DNA from 4 places in the Paenibacillus sp. NPDC057886 genome. Region 1 is predicted to be linked to each of the others. Evidence: predicted binding sites of a transcription regulator. Region 1 holds the regulator's gene; each other region holds the start of a gene.
The links. The regulator Rex, encoded in region 1, represses fermentation and respiration genes when NADH is low (regulators of the CRP and FNR family bind a similar motif). The targets are predictions, from matches to a motif close to TTGTGAAATATTTCACAA.
Positions count from the first base shown of each region.

Region 2: a site for Rex is predicted at 2,448-2,465, ahead of pflB (formate C-acetyltransferase). Genes of this name have one in related genera too.
Region 3: a site for Rex is predicted at 2,824-2,841, ahead of ACFVQB_RS08875 (cytochrome ubiquinol oxidase subunit I). Genes of this name have one in related genera too.
Region 4: a site for Rex is predicted at 4,182-4,199, ahead of ACFVQB_RS17345 (cytochrome ubiquinol oxidase subunit I). Genes of this name have one in related genera too.

Region 1 is NZ_JBHVMZ010000004.1:405,110-411,229, reverse strand. It holds gene dinG (ATP-dependent DNA helicase DinG) at 1-1,667, shown strand, start outside; gene ACFVQB_RS16050 (redox-sensing transcriptional repressor Rex) at 1,906-2,559, shown strand; gene ACFVQB_RS16045 (amidohydrolase) at 2,546-3,850, shown strand; gene ACFVQB_RS16040 (cell wall elongation regulator TseB-like domain-containing protein) at 3,892-4,422, shown strand; gene ACFVQB_RS16035 (hypothetical protein) at 4,725-5,252, shown strand; gene ACFVQB_RS16030 (AAA family ATPase) at 5,245-6,120, shown strand, end outside.
Region 2 is NZ_JBHVMZ010000004.1:631,818-637,937, reverse strand. It holds gene adhE (bifunctional acetaldehyde-CoA/alcohol dehydrogenase) at 1-1,813, shown strand, start outside; gene pflB (formate C-acetyltransferase) at 2,547-4,805, shown strand; gene pflA (pyruvate formate-lyase-activating protein) at 4,888-5,640, shown strand; gene ACFVQB_RS17175 (extracellular solute-binding protein) at 5,852-6,120, shown strand, end outside.
Region 3 is NZ_JBHVMZ010000002.1:401,919-408,038, forward strand. It holds gene cydD (thiol reductant ABC exporter subunit CydD) at 1-283, opposite strand, end outside; gene cydB (cytochrome d ubiquinol oxidase subunit II) at 285-1,301, opposite strand; gene ACFVQB_RS08875 (cytochrome ubiquinol oxidase subunit I) at 1,285-2,700, opposite strand; gene ACFVQB_RS08880 (tetratricopeptide repeat protein) at 3,129-4,427, shown strand; gene ACFVQB_RS08885 (glycosyltransferase) at 4,424-5,335, shown strand; gene ACFVQB_RS08890 (glycosyltransferase family 4 protein) at 5,337-6,120, shown strand, end outside.
Region 4 is NZ_JBHVMZ010000005.1:6,800-12,919, forward strand. It holds gene ACFVQB_RS17320 (right-handed parallel beta-helix repeat-containing protein) at 1-1,020, shown strand, start outside; gene ACFVQB_RS17325 (nitrous oxide reductase accessory protein NosL) at 1,017-1,592, shown strand; gene ACFVQB_RS17330 (ABC transporter permease) at 1,619-2,440, shown strand; gene ccmA (heme ABC exporter ATP-binding protein CcmA) at 2,433-3,146, shown strand; gene ACFVQB_RS17340 (TlpA family protein disulfide reductase) at 3,158-3,715, shown strand; gene ACFVQB_RS17345 (cytochrome ubiquinol oxidase subunit I) at 4,364-5,728, shown strand; gene ACFVQB_RS17350 (cytochrome d ubiquinol oxidase subunit II) at 5,725-6,120, shown strand, end outside.

The sequences.
Region 1 (6,120 bases):
GCGGGCGTGGAGGAGACTTCTGGGAGACGGTACAGAGCGAGTCTGAATCCTGTCTTGGACGCTCCTGTCCTTGGTTCCGCAAATGTTTCTATCATCGGGCCAAACATGAAGCCGGGCTGTCCGATATCGTCATTACGAATCATTCGAAATTGTTTACGGATGTCAAAGCAGCACATCAATTGCTGCCGGCCTACGAAAGTCTCGTCATCGATGAAGCACATCATCTGGAGGATGTAGCAGGTAAACATCTTGGTCTTCATATGAAATATTTCACGTTGGTTCATACACTGACCCGACTGTTTAAAGATAGCCGTAATGGCCAACTGCCTATGCTTCGTTCTCAATTGTCGGGTCATGAAAATTCGGTACAGTGGGGCTCCATGATTGATCAGATGTTCCCGCTTGCGGTCGAAGTCAAGGAGATATGGGATCGACTAAGCGATACCTTGTTTGGCCTGCTGCCTGAACGCAGCGATGCTTCTCCAGGCGAGACAGGACAATTCTCTCTTCGACTGAAGCCTTCGCAAAAACCAGCCAAATGGCAGGAATTGCAGGATGTTGAGAACCAAATCTATGTAACCCTAGGCGATTTGATTCGTAAAGGCGACAAGCTGCTGCTTGAAGTGAAAGAAGATCAGGATGATTATCAGTCCGATAGTCTGATTACGGATATTTCAGGTCTGCTCAAGGATTTGGCAACGATCAAGGATAATCTGCGTTTCTTCATGCGGATGGATGATGCCAATACCGTGTACTGGATGGAGGCTAGCGGCCAGTTCCGCAGTAAATCACTGCAACTCTATGCTGTTCCTGTCGATGTCAGTGCACAATTGAAGGATATGTTCTTTGATAAAAAGAAAAGCGTTGTGCTTACATCGGCTACGCTCTCCGTTGACAAGTCATTTCAATTCATGATCGAACAGCTGGGCTTGCAGGAAGCTGCCGAGAATAACCGTCTGTTAACGTCTATGCTACCGTCACCGTTCAATTATCGCGAACAGGCTCTGCTCGTCATTCCGCGTGATTTCCCAAGCGTGAAGGGCAGTGTAGGCGATGCCCACTTTGTGGATATGCTCGTGCACTCGCTCGCGGAAACGGCTATCGCGACTCGTGGACGCATGATGGTGTTGTTCACTTCCTACCGCATGCTGCGCCAGGTCTATGACCCGCTCAAGGAGGCCTTGTCAGGCAATGATATCTCTTTGCTGGGGCAAGGGGTGGACAGCGGCAGCCGTTCCAAGCTTACACGGCGCTTCCAGGATGCAAAAGCGACGGTGCTTCTTGGCACAAGCAGCTTCTGGGAAGGGGTGGACATTCCTGGAGAGGCTCTGACCTGTCTTGCGATTGTCAGACTGCCGTTTCAGCCACCGAATCATCCATTAGTCGAAGCGAAGAGCGAGCTTTTGCAGCAGCAGAAGAAAAACCCGTTTATGAAGCTGTCAGTGCCACAAGCCGTCATACGTTTCAAACAGGGATTTGGCAGACTGGTTCGTACAGGCAAAGACAGAGGCATTGTGATTGTATACGATACACGCGTTATTGAAGCGTATTATGGCAAGTACTTTTTATATTCATTACCTGGTCCCAAGATGGAGCACATGCTCACAGAGCAGATGGTTCCACGCATTTCGGAATGGCTCGAGAGACCGACCGAAGAACAACAATAACAGATACCCTCTGTAGCTTGCATTATTGCAAGACGCTACTGATTGGCGGTAAAATTGAGTAATATCCTCCATTCGTTTCATGGATATGCTAGTAAAGCCATTAAATAAGTAATTTAAGCAATTATCCAATATATAACAAGGAGCATCCTGTTTGATTTACTAATCATTTTGCATCGTTTTAGACAGGATGCTCATCTTTTCATCTATCTATCGTGGCCTTGGTAAGGGGGAGCAATATATGAAATCAGATAAAATTTCGGAAGCCGTGGTGCGTAGATTGCCTGTTTACTTGCGTTATTTGAATGAATTGCATCAGCGCGAAGTCAATACGGTTTCTTCACAAGAACTTGGACTGAGGCTGGATTTGAATCCGGCCCAGATTCGTAAAGACTTGGCTTACTTTGGTGACTTTGGTCGTAAAGGGATCGGGTATGACGTTTCATATCTCATCGAGAAAATCCGTCATATTTTGAAAATAGACCAGCAGATTAATGTGGCTCTTGTCGGAGCAGGTAATTTGGGACATGCCTTGTCCAATTACAATGCCTACCTCAAAGACAACATGAAGATCGTCGCTGTATTTGATGCCTACGGTCCGAAGATTGGGAGCCAAATCAACAGTCTGACGGTGCAGCCGATGAATGAATTAACGGATTCGGTCAAAAAGGATAACATTCGTATAGGTATTATCACGGTTCCGGATACGGAAGCCCAAAATGTTGCAGATCAGCTGATTGAGTCAGGAATTGAAGCAATCCTGAATTTTGCGCCAACGATCCTGAAGACCCCGCCGCATATTCGCATTCATCATGCCGATTTTACGACGGATCTGCTTAGCCTGGCTTATTACTTGGAGAATGGAAAGGACGACGAGGAAGATGACGACAAATAGATGGGTAATTCACAACGGCAAATTTGCCGTGAGTGAGGGTACGGAGTGGAACGTGGTTCAAGGTTTTATGGTTGTCGAGAATGACAAGATTGTGCATATTGGTGAGACTTTGCCGGAAGGAGACGAAAGTCTGACAAAGGTGGACGGAAAAGGACTGTTCTTCTTGCCGGGTCTGATCAATACGCATGGTCACGCGGCCATGTCGCTTCTGAGAGGCCACGGAGACGATCTGGCGTTACAAGTATGGTTGCAGGAGAAAATGTGGCCAATGGAAGCCAAAATGACGTCTGAGGACGTATATTGGGGCACATCCCTATCCGTGCTTGAAATGTTGAAGGGCGGAACAACAGCTTTCCTGGATATGTATGATCATATGGATCAGGTAGCGAAAGTGGTGGAACAATCCGGCGTTCGGGCTGCTCTGGCACGTGGGGTAATCGGACTTTGTTCAGAAGAAGAACAACTGCGCAAGCTGGAAGAATCCGCAGCATTTGCCCGTCAATGGAATGGACAAGCAGACGGAAGAATTACAACCGTAATCTCCCCACACGCGCCTTACACTTGCCCTCCGGATTACATAGAGAAGCTGGTACAGGTTGCTCATGACCTGAATCTGCCTTTGCATACACATATGTCTGAGACGCTTCGCGAAGTGGAGCAGAATGTGGCTGATTACGGACTGCGTCCGGTCGCACATCTGGAGAAGCTAGGATTTTTCTCCCGTCCATCTCTGGTTGCGCATGCGGTACATCTGAATGATGAGGAGATTGAAATTCTCGCACGGCATGATGTAGCAGTTTCCCACAATCCAGGCAGTAACCTGAAATTGGCTTCGGGTGTTGCACGTGTACCTGATCTGCTGAAAGCAGGCGTGACCGTGTCCCTGGGAACAGACGGACCAGCAAGTAACAATAACCTGGATATGTTTGAAGAAATGAGACTGGCTGCGTTGATTCACAAAGGTGTGTCTGGTGACCCTACCGCAGTGCCGGCAGGGGAAGCGCTTCTGCTTGGAACTTCGTATGGTGCCAAATCCATATTCCTGAACAATGCAGGCGCATTGCAAGCAGGCATGAAGGCTGACTTCATCGCGTTGAACATCGAGCAAGCCCATTTCTATCCGCATACGGATCTGATTTCCCATACGGTCTACTCGGCATCGGCCAAAGATGTGGAGCATGTGTGGGTGGATGGAAAACAAGTGGTTAAACATGGCGAATGTCTTACAATGGATGAAGAGCGTATTCTGCGTGAGTCTCAACTGGCATTTGACAGTCTGCTTGCCCGTTAATTACAAGGACAGCAACGTCATAGGGAAAGGAAGTTCGGCTTTTGAAGAAAAAAAAGAAGTGGATATGGATTTCGCTGCTGCTCCTGGTTCTGATTCTGTTTGGACTTCAGCGTTATTATGTCTATGTTACCCAGGATCAACGCAAGGAAGAGGCGTTGGCCATACAGGCAGCCCAGGAACAGCTGGGGATTACGTCCCACGAAGAGCTGCGTAAGTATGTCTGGGGGCAGAAAGACGGCGGAGACAACATATACTGGACCCTGATCGGCAAAGATAAGGATAACCAGGATGTCATGGTATGGATTAAGTTTGATGAGAATAACAAACCTGTGACGGGAACCAATGCGGTGCACGGTGAACTGTTGAAGAACGGCATGAATGAAGCGCAGATTCGAAATCGGTTCAGCTCTGAAGTTCCAGGTGGGGAGATCAAGCGAATCATGCCAGGCGTTGTGAATGGAATCTATGTATGGCAAGTGTATTATAACGATGATACTCACAACTATTATCGGTTTTACCGCTTCAGTAACGGGGAACAGGTTGACCTGGTCTATACGATTCCGAATAGCTAGCATGAGCAGACGTATTATTGTTTGAAAAGAATACATTAAAGAACCGGCAGACGGAAACCCGACTGGACCGGTTCTTTGACGTATTTTCTTGATCGTTTTGGATTTGAATAGTTAAAATTAATAATTTATTCATATTTTCGCCTTAGATATTGTATATACGATGTGATATACTCAAATATGTATTCAAGGATACATCATGCACAAATAAATCCTGTTAGGCACATCACAGGACATTACGTACCATATTCATATTCTTGCCTACAAGTTATAGGATGGGACAAAATTTAGGAGGGGTAACTCACTTGAAGATAAAAGTATTGCCTATTGCTCTGACTGCCGTCATTTCAGCCGTTGTGTTGTTTGGAGGTTGGTTTGTGTATCGTCATGTGGCTGTGCAAAGCCCAATTGAAAAGATGGTTACCCAGTACGATGGAGTCAATGATGTTCAATTAACTATTAACCGCAATGATGTACAGTTGAAACTCGATTTGCAACCGGATGTTGATCTGGGCAGGTTGGTACAATATATTCACAAAGAAGGACAGACCTTGATTGGCACTCGTTCGTTGAAACTGGATGTCGTGGATCATTCCAACGAAGCGCTAGAGAGCTGGTGGGGAAGTGCCATGTTTACCGTAGCTCAGGCGATGGAGAACAAGCAATACACCGAGATTACACCGACCTTATCTAAAATGGCTACAAATGGGATCAAGGTAAATACAGCCATGGATGACAATAATGTTTATGTCAGTCTCAGAGATGGAGATGCCAGCAAGTTTATTATTTTGCCGCGTGTGCCCGGTCAGATAGGAGTGTGGCCTAATGCCTAAATGGACGAAAGAAATTGCCATTGGATTTGTACCCGTATTGATTATCTTTCTTGCTTTTATCGGTGTAAACATGATTCCCGTTCTGATCGCTGCAATGCTTGTGGGAGCTCTGCTGCTCATGATGCAAATGCGTGGTGGAATTACGGTTGGAGCAGGTCAGGAACGAAAACGCAAGAAAAAAGGACCTTCCAAGCTGACTTTTGAAGAAATCGGTGGTCAGGAAAGTGCCAAGCAGGAACTGAGGGAAGCGCTTGATTTTCTCATTCGGCATGAGGAAATTCAGAAATTTGGTATCCGTCCTTTGAAAGGTATTCTGCTCACTGGCCCTCCAGGAACAGGTAAAACCTTGATGGCCAAAGCTGCTGCTCATTATACGGATTCTGTTTTTGTAGCTGCTTCAGGCAGTGAGTTTGTTGAGATGTATGTTGGTGTAGGTGCAGGCAGAATACGGGATTTGTTCCGTGATGCAAGAACACGTGCCGCTAAAGAAAATAAGGAAAATGCCATTATATTTATCGATGAAATTGATGTGATCGGTGGAAAACGGGAAGGTGGACAACAGCGTGAATATGATCAGACGCTGAATCAGCTGTTGACGGAAATGGATGGCATATACTCTTCCGACACACCGCGCATACTCGTGATCGCTGCTACGAACCGAAAAGAAATGCTCGACAGCGCATTGACACGTCCAGGACGTTTTGACCGTCATATTCAGGTAGACTTGCCGGATAAGAAAGGCAGAAAGCACATACTGGAGCTGCATGCAATCAATAAGCCTCTTATGGAAGGGGTCAGCCTTGAGAAGACAGCAGAAGAATCTTATGGATTCTCTGGGGCACAGCTGGAAAGCGTGATGAACGAAGCT
Region 2 (6,120 bases), 230 kb from region 1:
GATCTTCGATCAGGTGAAAAAGAAAATGATCGCTAACGGTTGTTACTTCGTCAACAAGGATGAGGCTGCGAAACTGACCGCAGGTGCGATTAACGCTGAGAAATGTGCGGTGAACCCAGCGATTGTTGGTCAATCTGCAGTCAGCATTGCGCAAATGTGCGGGATCGAGGTTCCTGCTGGCACCAAAATTCTCGTAGCCGAGATTGAAGGGGTGGGCACGAAGTTCCCATTGTCAGCTGAGAAACTGAGTCCGGTACTGGCTTGTTACAAAGTGAAAACGGCAGCTGAAGGGATTGAGCGTGCAGCAGAAGTGGTTGCTTTTGGCGGCATGGGTCACTCCTCCGTTATTCATTCGACGAACGAAGAAGTCATTGGCAAATTCGCAGATCGTCTGCAAACCGGACGGATTATCGTGAATTCACCATCCACACACGGCGCCATCGGTGACATCTACAATACCAACATGCCGTCTCTGACATTGGGCTGCGGATCGTATGGACGGAACTCGACTTCTTCCAACGTAACCGCTGTGAACTTAATCAACGTGAAAAGGGTGGCTCGCCGTACCGTGAATATGCAGTGGTTCAAAGTGCCGAACAAAGTCTATTTCGAAAAAGGTGCAACACAGTATCTTGCCAAAATGCCGGACATCACACGTGTAGCCATTATTACGGATGCCATGATGGTCAAACTCGGTTATGTGGAAAAAGTAGAGCACTATCTGCGTCAACGTCAAATGCCGGTAGCCATTGAAGTGTTCTCTGATGTAGAACCCGATCCATCCACAACAACGGTAGACCGCGGTACGGAAATGATGCGCCGCTTCCAGCCAGACTGCATTATCGCACTCGGCGGGGGATCACCGATGGATGCTGCCAAAGCGATGTGGTTGTTCTATGAATATCCAGACACAGACTTTAACGACTTGAAGCAAAAATTCATGGATATCCGCAAACGGATCTACAAATATCCACGTCTCGGCGTGAAAGCGAAATTCGTAGCCATCCCGACAACTTCGGGCACAGGTTCGGAAGTAACATCGTTTGCGGTTATCACGGACAAAAATCAAGGGAATACCAAATATCCGTTGGCAGACTACGAGTTAACACCAGATGTAGCCATCGTAGACCCAGAATTCGTATACTCTCTGCCTAAAACCGCTGTTGCGGATACAGGTATGGACGTATTGACTCACGCCATTGAAGCATATGTATCCGTCATGGCGAATGATTACACGGATGGACTCGCGATCAAAGCGATCCAGCTGGTATTCCAATATCTTGAGCAATCGGCGCTGCAAGGTGACAAACTGGCTCGTGAGAAAATGCATAATGCTTCGACGATTGCAGGTATGGCTTTTGCCAACGCGTTCTTGGGCATTAACCACAGCTTGGCACACAAATGGGGCGGTCAGTACCACACCGCACATGGACGTACCAATGCGATCCTGATGCCACACGTCATTCGCTACAATGCGAAAAAACCGACCAAATTTGCATCGTTCCCGAAATATTCGCACTTTGTGGGAGATGAGCGTTATGCCGAAATTGCCCGCATTCTGGGATTGCCTGCTCGTACGACAGAAGAAGGGGTGACCAGCCTCATCAATGCCATTCGCAAACTGAACAAAACATTGGGTATTGAAGAGTCGTTCCAGGAAATCGGATTCGATGCCAAAGACTTTGAAGCACATGTGGATTATCTGGCAGACCGTGCATTCGAGGACCAATGTACAACAGCCAATCCAAAACTGCCGCTGGTGACTGAACTGGCAGATGTATACCGCAACGCTTTCTACGGCAAGTTTGAATAACAATTAAAGCAACAGCAGGATTTAGGCAGATATAGTCAGGGTTCCCCGTAAGGGGAGCCCCGATTGCCGTCTTTTTTGTAAAAAAAGGTATAACGGAATCCTTGCAGTAGCCGTTTGAACCAGGTTTTCACACCATAACGGAGAGGGTAGAAAAAACTGAAGAAGCGAAGCGTTCGCTTTCAAGCACGATTTTAACCTTCTATGCTATATAGTTTGAACCATACATGTACACGATAACGTAGAGGAGAGAAAAAACCTGAAGAAGCGATAGCGCTCGCCTTTATCCCCGGATTTTACCTTTTTAAAAGGGAATCAAAAAAATCTGGGGGTAACAGCGATCGGAAGGTTGTTCTATCCTTGGAGTGGCCAGTGTACATATCCTTTCTTTTAAATTTTATTGTTCGATCGGGGAAATCGGGTTTGAACATTGATCGGAAGTTGTTCTGCCCGCGTAGTGGCTAAGTGTGAATAATTTAGGGTTCAACTTGACACAGCACAGGTGGAGTGAGGATGGTCACAAACTTTGTGATAAAAATCACAGATGATGAAAGAGCCAAGACGTATACTGAAAATGTAAGAAAAACATTCATCCGCGGTTCCGGTTCCCAAGTAGAGAGAACATGTTCCGGCTTACATGTGAAATTTATCACATTAATCGCGGCTCTGGGCACAGATGAGACGAGTGAAGCATCCTGTCATGTGTCCGGAAATCCAAATTTGTGGAGGGATTACTATGTCGGTGATCGAAAAAGATGTCAAACAACAAACAGGCTGGAGAAACTTTACCAAAGGAACATGGACGAAATCCGTAGATGTGAATGATTTTCTGGCACACAACTTATCTCCTTACTATGGCGACGAAGCATTTCTTGCAGGTGCAACTCAGAATACGAAAGAGTTATGGGATATCGTATCCGATCTGACCAAAAAAGAGCGCGATAACGGCGGGGTACTCGATGTTGACGTAAATACGCCAGCGACGATTGTTTCTCACCAACCAGGTTATCTGGATAAATCCAAAGAACAGATTGTTGGTGTTCAAACGGATGCTCCATTCAAACGTTCCATTCAGCCATTCGGTGGAATTCGCATGATGATTGATGCTTGTGAAGCTTATGGTTTTGAAATGCCTCAAGGCGTCATTGATATATTTACGAACATCCGTAAAACACATAACCAGGGCGTATTTGATGCTTATACATCCGAAATGCGTGCAGCACGTAAAGCAGGGATTATAACCGGTCTGCCGGATGCTTACGGCCGCGGCCGGATCATCGGTGACTATCGCCGGGTAGCTCTCTATGGCGTGGACTTCCTGATTCGAAATAAAAAAGGCGAACTGAATGCACTTGAAGTTGACGTAATTGATGAAGATGTCATTCGCCTGCGTGAAGAACTGTCCGAGCAGATTCGTGCATTGCAAGAATTGAAACAACTGGGTGAAATGCATGGTTTCGATATTTCCTTGCCAGCCACAACCGCAAAAGAAGCGTTCCAATGGCTCTACTTCGGTTATCTGGCTGCAATCAAAGAGCAAAATGGTGCGGCGATGTCGCTTGGACGTGTATCTTCTTTCCTTGATATTTACATGGAACGTGATCTGCAAGAAGGCTTGCTAACTGAAGAACAGGCTCAGGAATTGGTTGACCATTTTGTTATGAAACTGCGGATCGTCAAATTCCTGCGTACGCCGGATTATAATGAATTGTTCAGTGGAGACCCAACATGGGTAACTGAATCCATCGGTGGCATGTCCGTGAATGGAGAAACCCGTGTTACGAAAAACAGCTTCCGTTTCCTGCACACCCTGAACAATCTGGGTCCTGCACCTGAGCCGAACCTGACGGTACTTTGGTCCACCAAGCTTCCGGAAGCGTTCAAACAATACTGTACAAAAGTATCCATCGAAACGAGCTCCATCCAGTATGAAAATGATGATCTGATGCGTCCGATCTACGGAGACGATTACGGGATTGCTTGTTGCGTATCTGCGATGAAGATCGGGAAACAAATGCAGTTCTTCGGCGCTCGTGCCAACCTCGCAAAAGCATTACTGTATGCAATCAACGGCGGTCGTGACGAGAAATCGGGTGCACAAGTTGGACCTGAATATCCGGCGATCACAAGCGAAGTACTGGATTACAATGAAGTGATGAAACGTTTCAAACCGATGATGGAATGGCTTGCGAAACTGTATATGAACTCACTCAACGTCATTCACTACATGCATGACAAATACAGCTACGAGCGTATTGAAATGGCCCTGCATGACCGTGACATCGTTCGTACGATGGCTTGCGGTATTGCCGGCCTCTCGGTTGCAGCAGACTCCCTGAGTGCAATCAAGTATGCGAAAGTTAAACCGATCCGCAACGAACAAGGCATCGCAATTGATTTTGAAATTGAAGGGGATTTCCCTTGTTACGGTAACAATGAGGACAGTGTTGACAGCATCGCAGTTGAACTGGTGGAAAGCTTCATGGGCATGATTCGCAAACACAAAGCGTATCGTAATGCGATCCCAACACAGTCTGTGCTGACGATCACATCCAACGTGGTGTACGGCAAGAAAACAGGTACAACACCGGATGGCCGTAAAGCAGGCGAACCGTTTGCACCAGGAGCGAACCCAATGCATGGTCGGGATAAAAAAGGTGCACTGGCATCCCTTGGCTCAGTAGCCAAACTGCCGTACGAACACAGCCTTGACGGGATCTCTAACACATTCTCCATCGTGCCTAAAGCACTCGGAAAAGAGTCAGACACACGCAAATCCAATCTGGTTGCCATGATGGACGGTTACTTTGGTCAAGGGGCACACCATCTGAACGTGAACGTATTTGATCGTCAGCAGTTAATTGACGCGATGGATCACCCGGAAAACTATCCGCAGCTGACTGTACGGGTATCCGGTTACGCGGTTAACTTCATCAAACTGACACGTGAGCAACAACTCGATGTCATTAACCGGACCTTCCACGGTTCGATGTAACTCGGACTTAACTCAACAGTTCAAAGGTGCAGAATCTCCATACTAACGCACAGCGGATGCGATACAGAAAGGAAGAGGCAGCATGGTTAATGGACATATTCATTCACTCGAAACTTTCGGGACGGTTGACGGCCCAGGCATCCGCTTCGTGCTTTTTATGCAGGGATGTCTGCTCAAATGCCAGTATTGTCACAATCCGGATACATGGGCACTGGATGGTGGCAGGGAAATGAGCGTAGAGGAGGTATTGGCTGAAATCGAGCCGTACTTGTCCTACTATCGCAGTTCCGGCGGAGGACTTACGGTATCCGGCGGGGAGCCAACATTACAGGCTCATTTTGTAGCCGAAGTTTTCAAAGAAGCGAAACGTCGCTGGGGATTGCATACTACGCTGGACAGCAATGGGTTCAATGAACCGGATCGAATTCATGATTTGTTGGATAACACGGACCTTGTTTTGCTAGATCTGAAGCACATCAATGATGAGAAACATATCAAGCTGACAGGCAAATCCAACGAGAGAACATTGCGCACCGCACAGTGGTTATCGGAACAGGGACGAAAAATGTGGATTCGTCACGTGTATGTGCCGGGGATTCACAATGAGGAAGAAGACTTGCTCAATCTGGGACGGTTTATTGGAACGCTAAATGGAGTCGAGAAGTTCGAAATCCTGCCTTATCATCAGATGGGTATCTACAAATGGCAGGCGCTGGGGAAAGCTTATCCGCTCGATGGTGTTCCTTCTCCGAGTGATGAGGAAGTAGAGCGGGCGTATCGCCTGATTGAACAAGGTCGTGCGGAGACAGCGGGCATGGCTTGCTCTAATCAGTAACAACAGTTATATACCAACCAAGCAGTCTTTGCGAACATGTTTCGCAGGGGCTGTTTTTTTTTGCTGTTATCCATTGTAAATACAAGATTATTTGTCCAGTGAAGGATTTTATCCCTCCATTGATGAATTGTCATCCTTACGATGTAAGCTACAACTTTTTATAATCAGAGTGTAAAGCCAAATGCTCAATATCTTGAGGGGGGTCATACGAATGAAAAAAGGAATGACATTACTGCTTTCATTATTGCTTATCACATCATGGACATTGGCAGGTTGTTCGAGCTCAACTAACGAACCGCAACAGGGAGCAGGCAATGCGCCCGCAGAGACAAGCAAGGAACCGGTTGAGATGCTTCTCCGTCACACTCAGGTGGGTGCCGACAAACAAAAAAGGCTGGCCATTCTGCAGGACGTTGTGGCCAAAGTGGAGAGCGAAGTACCCAACCTGACCTTTACACTGGATGGAGTTGAATCCGATGT
Region 3 (6,120 bases), on a different contig from region 1:
GCTCCACCATTTGTCTGCGCAGATCGTTTCCTGTCTTCTCCGCGTACCGCGAAGCGATGAGCTGCAACCAGAACGATAGGGCATAGCGGGCGGCAAAAGCGGCCAGGAAAAACAGCAGCACCGGGTACTGCTCCGTTACGGGTGAACCTTGAAACAATGCCGTAATCGCCTGTGCCAGCCATTTCGCCTGCATGATAATCGTCATCGCCTGTAACAGTACCAGCGCTGAGGCCAGCGCAAGTACTGGCCGGATGCCCGGCAGCTTCAGCAGCCCCCGTCCCATATCAGTACTCCAGGTGATGCTGATCGTTCAGACGTTTGCGGAAAATGTAATAACTCCAGATCTGATAGCCGAGTACAAACGGAAGCAGCGTACAAGCCACAATCGTCATCACTTTCAGCGAATATGCACCGGATGCCGCATTGTAGACCGTCAGGTCAAACGCCGAACCCATAGAACTTACCATGACCCTTGGAAACAGACCGATAAACACGGAGGCAAACGCAATGGCAATTACGGCTCCCGTCATGCCGAAGGCCCAGGCTTCACGTTTCTGACGTACGAAGTAAGCCGCCAAACCCAATGAAGCAGCGCCCAGGACAACCATAATCCAGAGTGCCCAGCCACGTACGGCAAATACATCGGTCATGAAGTATGTCATCACGGCGTAGACCGCGAGAATTGCGGCCAGCGGAAGCATCAGTTTTTTGGCCGTATTCAGGGCACGCTCCCTGAGGTCACCGACAGTCCGCAATGAAGCAAACAGCAAACCATGCACCAGACACAACAATGTCACGCTCAACCCGCCTACCACCGTATACGGATTAACGATGTCCAGGAAGCCTGGACGAAGCTGCATCTGCCCATCAATAGGCAGGCCTTTCATTAAGGTAGCGAAAACAACCCCGAACAGGAATGGCAGTAACGCACTGGAGACTACGATGATGATGTCCCATGTTTTGCGCCAGCGTTCATGTCTCATCTTGCTGCGGAATTCAAAGGCAACGCCGCGGCCGATCAAGGCCAGCAGCACCACGACCAGCGGCAGATAAAAACCGCTAAACAGCGTGGCATACCAGTGCGGAAAGGCTGCAAACATGGCACCCCCCGCCGTAATCAGCCAGACCTCATTGCCATCCCAGAACGGACCAATCGAGTTGATCAGGGTACGACGTTCACGATCCGTTTTACCGATAATTGCAGTGGACATGCCCACACCAAAATCAAAACCTTCCAGAAAGAAAAAACCAACAAACAGGACGGCAATCAGCAAAAACCACAACTCACTTAGTGACAACAGAATAACCCCCATCCACGCCGAACGGATCGGCCGATTCATCATGCTCCTCCGGCTTCTCGACTGCATATGGCCCTGCCTTGATTTCACGAACGAACAGATAAACCATCACAATTCCGAGAACCGTATAAGCTGCTGTAAAAGTAATGGTGGAGAACAAAATCTGGCCTGCGCTTACGTTCGGGGATACCCCTGCTGAAGTTGTCATATAACCAAATACCGTCCACGGCTGCCTTCCCACCTCAGTCATAATCCAGCCCGACGTATTGGCGATAAACGGCAGGGAAATGGCAAACACCATCAGACGCATAAACCACTTGCCTGCTCCCTCCAACTTCCGGCGCATCGCCAGGAATGTACCGTATAGAGCTAGCAAAATCATCAATCCGCCCGCAGCAATCATGATGCGGAAGCTCCAGAACGTCGTCCGTACCGGTGGAATATAGTCCCCTGGTCCATACGTTTGCTCATACTCTGCTTGAAGTTCCTTCATGCCTTTGACACTGCCAGAGAACTTGCTATAGGACAGATAACTGAGCAATCCAGGGATTTTGATCTCGCCGGAATTCTCCTGTTTGTCCGGGTCGATAAAGGCTACCACCGTCCATGGTGCAGGGTCTTCCGTCGTCGTCCATGTTCCTTCACTGGCCGCCATTTTCATCGGCTGCGTCTCCACCAGATATTGCGCCTGGAAGTGACCCGAGAAGGCAACCCCCAGCGAGGAAACCAAGCCAATAATGATGGCAATGTTGAACGATTTGCGGAAAATCTCCACATCCTGCTTCTTCATCAACTTGTAGGCACTAATCCCGGTTACCACAAATGCGCCTGTCATCAGGGCACCAAAGATCGTATGCGGGAACTCTACCAGCAGTTGACCATTCGTAATCAGTGCAAAGAAGTCATTCATCTCGGCTCGGCCATTATTAATCTCGAAGCCAACCGGATGCTGCATGAATGAATTGGCTGCCAGAATCCAGAGCGCGGACAGGAATGTACCGACAAATACCAGCCAGATACAAGCCAAATGCACTTTTTTGGACAAACGATCCCATCCAAAAATCCAGAGTCCAATAAAGGTAGACTCCATAAAAAACGCCAGCAAGGCTTCAATCGCCAGTGGCGCACCGAACACATCCCCGACAAACCGGGAATACTCGGACCAGTTCATGCCGAACTGGAATTCCTGAAAGATACCTGTCACCACACCGACGGCAAAGTTAATCAGGAACAGCTTGCCCCAGAATTTGGCCATCGTTTTGTAAACTTCCTTACCCTTCACTACGTACAACGTCTCCATAATGGCTATCAGCAGCACAAGACCGATGGACAGCGGCACAAAAAAGAAATGGAAAATCGTTGTGAGCGCATATTGGATACGCGATAACATGATCGGATCCATACCGTTACCCCTTCTTTCTGTTCACATCACAGTTTTCGTATTTGGCATTGAAGCCCCTTCTTCAGTTTCTGTCAGCCAAACACGTATTGATGAACGTATTGTGCCAGATAGACTATTTTATACATGTGACAATTATCACAAACCCTGCCATGACAGCAAAAAAAAGTGACGATGGTCACACAATAGAAAAAAACAAACCTAATCTTAGGGCTTGCCAGCTTCGTCTATTCACGGAAGATGCTCATGTTTGGGACGGAACGCCCATATGTTAGTGTCAGGCATAAAATACGCTGGGTAACAAAGGCATTACATATTGAATTATTGGCTTCATTGATATCATTCAAAGCGCGCCAATCCGATATTCATCAGATGGTGCTGCTTCAATCCATGAACGGACAAAAATGTAAATCAAGTGAGGTGATTCATCGATGGAAGAGCTGTCTCCAATCCCGGACCCGGAGCCTCATCAAGGGGTAGATGCAGAACAGTCAAGTACGGCCCTGCCTGCCTTTCGTTATGTTCTTTTCCCCCGGAAGGGAGGATGGTCTGCTTTTCCCTATTCAGACATCGCTGCTCTAATGGTAGCGGAAGGGCCTGTCTATTATGTCAGCAGTCTGGAACGCTCCGAGGAAATGCCTGCGAATATCACCGTCATCACCCTTTCCGAAGCTGAACAACTGTTACAGGAGCCCCGTACGGTTGCAGTGGTTGCTCATCCCTACTGGCTGACTGCCACAGCCTCGCTCCATCCGGAGCTCTGTATTGTACTTCTCCCCGAGCCGGTTGGTGAAGAAGCAGAATCCCCCTTATGGGAGAGCTGCATTTCAAGACTGGTCGGAATCGCCGATCTTGTGGGCACCACTTCAGAAACACGCTATATGAAGCTGGTATTCCAGGGCGTATGCGCCATCTGGCTGAATGGAGAGGATACCTCTCCTGCTGGTGTCATGCAAAAGAATGACCTCGAAGTCCCCCTCCGGGACTATGAACTGCTATTCCTGCATGCGCTGCGACAAACACTCTCGGGTGTTCAGAATACGGTCACCCAGCTGCAATGCAGTGTGCGTGCCGACTTCTATCGTCAGCTTCGATCCAAAGCAGGAGCGCATGAGACGATTTCCTTTTTGCTGGCAGCCTATGAATATGTGCTTGAAGATTCCAGAGCGGCCGCTTCACTTAAGGAAGCCTTCTCTCACGCAGTATTAAACGGGCGCAATGATTGTGTAAGCTCCCACTATCGATTCCTCTCTGCGATTCATGCGAGGACCGGAGAAATCGAGAACGCGTTGCAAGTTTATGGAATCAGCGCAGGCAACGAGCAGGAACGGTACCATTATGAACAACTCTGCCGCTGGCTGGAGGCCGGGGAGGAGCAGCTCGTCCGGGCAGAACTGCTACGTCTCAATGATGATTATGGAAACGCATTGCATATTTTGGATGAACTCGGAGGCGAAACGGCACGGCATTGGAAATTTCGTATCTATCGGGAGACTGGACGTGTTGAAGATGCATTAGATTTGGTGCACGCAGTAGATATTCAGGATAACCCCAGCCGACAGGATTATCGGCAGCTGTCGGGTCTAGCCCTGGCTCTGCGCGGAGAACGTCACGGGGCTGTGAGACAATTTTTGGAGACGGCACTGGAGGATGAAGATGCTCTTGCACGAATCGTCGAGATGGAACTGTTGGATCAAGCCGTCCAGCAATTGCTGGGGGAGGTGCCATGATGCTGGACCCGAAGAAGCGCAGACAACATGTGAATGGACCGATAGTGCATAGGGATATCCGATCCGAAACAACACATACTCCAACTGAAACGCTGGAATCGCTGCACGCTGACCCAAAGGGCCAAGGAGATCAGGATGCTGTAAAACACCAGGAAACAGACCTATTTAGAGAGCCGTTTTCCGTTCGTCGGGTTCGTAAAAGTCAGGGCAACAAACTGACCGCCATGCTTCAGGTACGTAACGAGCGTGGGCGATATCTGGAGGAAGTGCTGGACGATCTCAGTGAATTCGTGGATGAGATCGTCATTGTGGACGATGCCAGCACAGATGGAACACCCGATATATGCAGAGCCTATCCAAAGGTCGTTCGTCTGGAAGTGCTGGAGAAGCCTTTATTTGCGGAGGAATGGCGATTACGGAATGCTTTATGGCAGGCAGCGGCAGGTACCTCGCCGGATTGGCTGCTCTCGGTTGATGCCGATGAGCTATACAGCACGGAAGCGAAGAAAGCGATACGCGCTCTGATTAACCAGGAGCATGCGGATTGGATCGCTTTCCGTTTCTACGATATGTGGGGCGGACGAACTCACTACCGGGAAGATGACCTTTGGGGGCTTCACCGACGTCATACCGCTTCCCTGGTCCGCTATATGCCGGGTTATCCCTACTTTTATCCGCAGCAAAATCATCATGTTCCCCGCCTTCCCTTGCCCTGCACCGTATTGCCCGGAATCAGCACGGAATTGAAGGTGCAGCATCTTGGCTGGGCAGGAAGTCTGGAGGATCGGGTTCGGAAATATTTGCGTTATAAACGAATTGATCCACATGGCGAGTGGGGAAGCCTGGAACATTATGAATCGATTCTTGATCCGGAGCCCCGACTGATTCCGTGGAAGGAGGAGCAGTGAGATGGGCGTGGTCAGCATATTGACACACAGCTTTACCGATGGCTATAACCGGGAGTTCAGCCGGGTGTTCGGGGGCGGTCTGGAGCGTTACGTCCTTGATTTGTGCAGCGTCATCCGCGGATTGGGACATATCCCCGAGGTTCATCAGTTGTCCTATTTTGAAGCTTTTCAGACCCGCACGGAACAGATCGATGTATACGGGTATGCCTACGATATGAATGATGTGCCCGAAGCTTTTACCCGAATGGCCGCCGCCGCACGAGGGCCTGTGATCTATGCAAGCTGCCTATGGCAGCCCATTGCCTACAAGCCCGGCAGTCTTGGCATCTGCCATGGAATTAACTGGGATCGTCCCGCGCTGCCGCTCGAAACCAAGCAGCAAGTCGCTGAGCATATTCAGCTGGCACTGGATGGACTTGTACGCATCGTGTCAGTCGATTCGCATTTTCAGACCTTTTGCCGTGCTGCTTGTACGTTTGCCGATCCCGGTCAGGTTGTGCTCATTCCCAATGCAGTGGATACCTCCTATTTCACACCTGCTCCGCCAAGGCGTACGTTAGAGCTTGAACAGGAAGAAGAATGGCTGGCAGCATGGAAGAAAGATCTTGCAAGCCATGAAGATCATGCTGGAGTTGTCATTTCGGGGTTAAATGCTACGTCATTCGTTAGGGAAAGAAACGATGGAGACGGCGTGGTGCGGGCGGACAGATCCGAGGTGACAGTAATTGCTGAAGAACTGGACTCGGCAAATATCAGACAGGGTCCAGCTGGTCTGCAGCCAAGTG
Region 4 (6,120 bases), on a different contig from region 1:
GCGATTCAGGTTGAAGGAGATCGTGTAGAGATCACGGGCCTGGATATTCAGAGTCAAAGTTTCGGAATCGTGCTGCGCGGTTCCGTCGATGGGCTCATACATAGCAATACCATTTCATGGGCTGGACCGGAATCTGCTTCCAGTGGTCAAAAGGGGAATGGCATTGATCTGTACAATTCACATCGTACACACATCGAAGACAACAAAATTACGGGAATGCGGGACGGTATCTATCTGGAGAACAGTCGCAATCTTACGGTCAAGGCTAACACGCTGTTACATACCAGGTATGGCATTCATTGTATGTATATCGATGGTTCTTCTGTTGTGGACAATTTGGGGGAGAACAACAGTACCGGGGCCATGGTGATGGGTGTCAAGAATACGGTTGTATCGGGAAATTCCTTTCGTAAACAGAGCGAAAATGTGCATTCACAAGGGATTTTGTTGTATGACGTACAGCAATCCTCGATTCATAACAATGTCGTGGAAGGCAATCGAGTCGGCATGAACATTGCCGAATCCTCAGGAAATGAAATTCGCGGCAATGCGGTGCTCCGGAATTTCATCGGAATTCAGCTCGTTCTTGCAGAGGATAATCAGTTTACCAGAAACCAATTTGTTTCGAATGTGATTGAAGCTTCAGCGATGGACAGCCGGAACAATGAGATGAAGGAAAATTACTGGGATTCCTTTCAGGGTCTTGACCTGAACAATGATGGAATCAGTGAACTATCCTATGGGATTAATCCTTTTTATGAGCAAGTGGTTAACCGAAATTCAGCCTACCAGCTTTTCTTTCAATCTCCAGGCATGATCTTTATGAGCAACTTGTTTACGGAAGGCAAGGCAGAGTGGACAAGCGACAGATCACCGTTAATGAGTATGGAAGCGGAATCACAGACGACGAATACAGATACACAAGCGGTTAAAGAGACAACTGGGGTTTGGATCATCGGATGCATTCTGCTGGGTATGGCCACTTTTATTATGATCAAAATGGGGGTATTACGAAAATGAGAATGAAAACACATTGGAAAACAGTTATGGTGCTTCTCTTTGGGGTACTGTTACTAACAGCTTGCGGAAAAAAATATGAGGCATTGCCCATCAATGAAGACGTGGACATCTGTGCCATTTGCAAAATGCAGGTGAAGGATGATGCCTATGCCACGCAGCTTACCACGAAAGACGGTAAAAATTATAAATTTGATGACATTGGTTGTATGCACCAATGGAAAGAAGAGAACGGAACAGATAATATCGGGATGGATTTTGTTCGTGATTATAATGACAAGGAATGGATTGAGTACAGCAAAGCCACTTATGTATATGATACTTCACTGCGTACACCCATGGCTTACGGCATCCTCAATTTCAAGGATAAACCATCTGCCGAAGCATTTGTTGCCGAGCAGGGTGTGGGAACGATCATGACCGCTGAAGACCTCGCCTCCCACGACTGGAAACAAAACACAGAGATGATGGATATGATGGGTGAGCATGGGCATTCGGAAGAAGGAATGAGTGAAGGCGTGCATGAAGAAACACATGGGGAAAGTGAATCAACGGAAGATTCAGGCCATAAGTAAATGACCAATAAAGATGGTGATGCATGATGGGAGATATGTTACAAGTTGTACGACGAGAGATGAAAATGGGATTTCGCAACCCTTGGGCATATTCATTTTTGATTCTTTTCTGCGTATTTAGCCTGAGTTTGTTGATCATTAATTCTCAGAATTTTGTAGCAGGATACTCTGGCACGACAGGTTCCATGTTAAATCTTATTCTTTATCTGTTGCCGCTGATGACCCTCTTTCTGGGCTCGTTCTCGTTGACTTCTGAAAAGGAAGAGGGCAGCTGGCAGCTGTTGTCCACATACCCCATCGGCACGATGTCTTTTATTGTTGGCAAATATCTGGGTCTGTCGGTTGTATTAATGACGATAGTTACATTCGGATATGGCCTGATGGGACTTCTTAGCGGATGGGTGGGCAGCCCTTTAGATGTTATGACGTACCTTTTGTTTCTGGTATTCTCCTGCGGACTGGTGTTGCTATTTCTGACTATTGCACTGTTCATCGGTTCGTTATCCAAAAATCGGTGGCAAGCGTTAACGATATCCGTATCCGTTTGGTTTTTTGCTGTAATCGGATGGCCTACACTTCTAATCTCTGTATTGGGTCTCATGCCTTATCAGTGGGTAAAACCTTTACTCACCGTTCTAACCTTCATCAATCCGGCTGAGCTGGTACGTTTGTTTGTTGTGATCAAACTTGGCGGTGGCTCTATATTGGGACCTGAATATTATCAGTGGGTAGATTGGGTACAGCCATCCAGCGGGACCTGGATCTTTGTGGGGATATGCCTGCTGTGGATTGCATGTTCGATCGTGGCAGTTTACGGGATCTGGGAAAGGGGGCGTTCCCATGGATAACGTGGAAGCAGAGATTGTTGGACTGTGTAAATCCATAAAAAAACAACAGATTGTTGAAGATATATCCTTTCGCATTTCTTCCGGTCATGTGCTTGCCTTATGCGGCGGAAATGGGGCCGGAAAAAGCACCGTTCTGCGTATGCTCGCAGGTATCCTTCAACCTACCTCGGGTGAAATCATTGTAAACAAGATGCGCTGGTCCAAAGAACGAAAGCGATATTCGGAACAGATCGGATATATGCCGGATGATTATCATTTCAACCTGGGTCTGACGGCAGAGGAAGTGCTCCAGTTCTGGGCGGCGCTTAGGAAAGTGTCTAAAGAGAGAGTAACGGAAGTGCTAACCATGGTAGGCTTGGCCGATCAAAAAAATAAACGGGTCACGACCTTTTCCAAAGGTATGCGGCAGCGTGTGTTATTTGCTCAGGCTCTGCTGGCCAAGCCTCCGCTGCTGATCATGGATGAGCCAACGAATGGACTGGACCCCTTCTGGATGCAGGAGTTTGCAAATCTGATAAAACAGATCAAGGAGGAGGGACATATGGTCGTGTTCTCCACCCACCAGCTTGAAATTGCAGATGATGTTGCCGATCACATTGTTTTTATGAACCATGGACGTAATGTGGGAGATGGCTCAACTGAAGACTTTCGTCAACAGTTCGGGTCGCTTCATGCTGCTTTTCATCATAGTCTTGGCTTAAAATGAAGGTGAATCGATTGGAAAAAAAGAGTGTGAAAATGAGTGCGGAAATGAGACGTTTGATTACAATCCTGATTGGAATGGCTGCTGTGCTGACCGCTGTGTGGGCAATTTATCAGGGGAATTCATCATCCGAACCCAAAAGAACCGGTGCCATTGAAGCCGGTGCAATCGCTCCCGAATTCACTGCGGTTAATTCAGCCGGACAACAGGTAAAGCTCTCCGATTATCGGGGAAAAGTCGTCATGATGAACTTCTGGGCTTCATGGTGCACCCCCTGTGTGAGGGAAATGCCGATGATTAATCAGATCGCTCAGACATATCAAAATGACGTAGAGACCCTGTTTGTCAATGTGGGGGAAGCGAAGGGCACCATTCGTGAATTTATGGAGAAACGGAAATTCGATTTCCCTGTTATCGTTGATGTAACCGGAAAAGTCTCCGGTCTGTATCGCATCACCGGGTTGCCAGCAACGATGATCATAGATCAGAAAGGCATGTTCAGCCACATTCTGCTTGGTGAGTTGACCGAGGAGATTCCCTTGCAGCAATGGCTGGAGGAGATCGTAGAGTAAAGGAATTGAAGAATTAAAGGATCAGTTCCCAACAGATCTGCTGATTTGTAAGACTTAAGATTAAGAAGTCGCTCCAGTAAAAGCGGCTTTTTTTTGTTTTGTTTGAAGGCTGCTATAAGAATCTGAGCAAGCTCGAACGATTTTTTCGAACATCGTGCACGCATAGTGAAAAAAATGCAATACCACGGTTGTGCCCAATGAATCAATAGCTCCTTTGGGTACTTTTTACGCTTTTCACCGAGTTGTCAGAAAGAGTTGATCCTTTCTTGAACATTTAGGGACGAAGACGTGTCAGTGATTGAATTGCTAATTCACAAAGATATAATAATTTTAACTATTAGGTCCCATTAAGTACTTTGGCCCTTCAGTATCAGGTAAAACATAGCTCGCCAACCCATGCTCAGTCCAGTAACTATGTGTAGCAATACACAATGATGGAGTGGTAAAGCTTCCTTCGCCTCTTACTTTGTGAAAAAATTCTCTTTGTACATACAATGATGGAGGAACACTTTATAGACAAATTCTGAACCTATCTCATGGAGCTTCTTTAAACCTGATGTTGAATGTCGTCCAAGGGCTGACTGACCTAATGATTAAACGATTCAAATTATTGAAAATCGAACAGAGTTTGAAAGGAGGCAGTAAAGAATGGCAATCGATACGGTAATGTGGAGTAAGTTGGTGACAGGCATGACGCTGGGCTTCCACGCTATTTTTGCAACGCTTGGCGTCGGTGTACCCCTAATGATCGCAATTGCAGAGTTCATGGGGATTCGCAAGAAGGACCCTCATTACACACTGATGGCGAAGAGGTGGTCTAGAGGGTTTGTCATTTCTGTGGCGGTTGGTGTAGTGACCGGTACAGCGATTTCACTGCAGCTGGCCCTGGTGTGGCCGAATTTTATGAAACTGGCAGGGAATGTCATTGCACTTCCTTTATTTATGGAAGTATTCGCGTTCTTTTTTGAAGCCATCTTCCTGGGCATTTATTTGTATACATGGGATCGATTCAAAAATCCGTATATCCACTGGCTGCTGACGATTCCAATCGTCACTGGTGCAGGCATGTCGGCTGTATTTATTACGACGGTGAACGGCTTCATGAACCAGCCTGGAGGCTTTGTCATGGAAGCAGGCCAATTCACAGCGGTTAACCCAGTGGAGGCGATGCTGAATACGGCGACGTTCTCCAAGGTGTTTCATGTGTTAAGCTCGGCATATTTGACAGGAGCTGCCCTGTTAGCCGGAATTGCAGCCTTTGCGCTGCTGAGAAAAGGGGCATCTGCATACCACAAAAAAGCCTTGAACCTCATGATGGCGGTGGTTTTGCTATTTGGCTTACTGAACACATTAGCGGGAGATGTGTCCGCCAAGTTTTTGGCCGAGCATCAGCCGGAGAAACTTGCAGCAGCAGAATGGCATTTTGAGACGGAAAGCGGCGCAGATTTGATTTTATTGGGATGGCTGAATGCAGAGCATGAAATTATAGGAGCTCTTCACCTGCCTAAACTGCTCAGCTTCCTGGCCTTTAGTGACTTTAATGCAGAGGTAACTGGACTGGAGGAGTTTCCGAAAGACGAATGGCCGCCGCTGCTCGTTCACTACCTGTTTGATTTAATGGCTGGAATCGGATTTACTCTGCTGGCTATCTCAGTTCTGTATTTCCTGTTTGTGTTCTGGAAAAAGCGCAATGAGCTGAACAAGTGGCTGCTTGGGATCATTGCCCTGGGCGCACCGATGGCTTTTCTCGGGGTTGAGCTGGGCTGGTTCTATGCTGAACTGGGACGACAACCGTGGATTATCCGGGGATATATGCGTGTGGAGGAAGCCGCCACTTCATCACCCAACATAAGAATGATCTTTTTCTTCTTCCTGCTGCTCTACATCGTTCTGGGAGTCATGTGTGTTCTCGTGTTAAGACGGTTGTTCAACAATAATCCGGCAGAAGTCGAGATGGAGAAATGGATGAAGGAGAAGGGCAATCAGTCTACAGAAAAGGGTGAGCGTGCATGATGAGTTACGAGCTGATTGGCATCTCGGTGCTCTGGCTGTTCTTATATGGCTATTTAATTGTAGCCTCCATTGATTTCGGGGCGGGCTTCTTTGCCTTTTATGCACGCTTGACGAAACAGGATCACCTGATTAATCGTCTGATTTCCCGTTATTTATCACCGGTATGGGAGATTACAAATGTATTTTTTGTCTTTTTCTACATCGGCATCGTTGGATTCTTTCCGGACACGGCCTATTATTACGGATCAGCACTGCTTGTACCGGGAAGCATTGCCGTCATTTTGCTCGCCATTCGTGGGTCGTTTTATGCCTTTGAGAACTATGGTTCCAAAAATAACATCGTGTATCTGTTTCTATATGGAGCTTCGGGTCTGCTTATTCCCGCTTCGTTA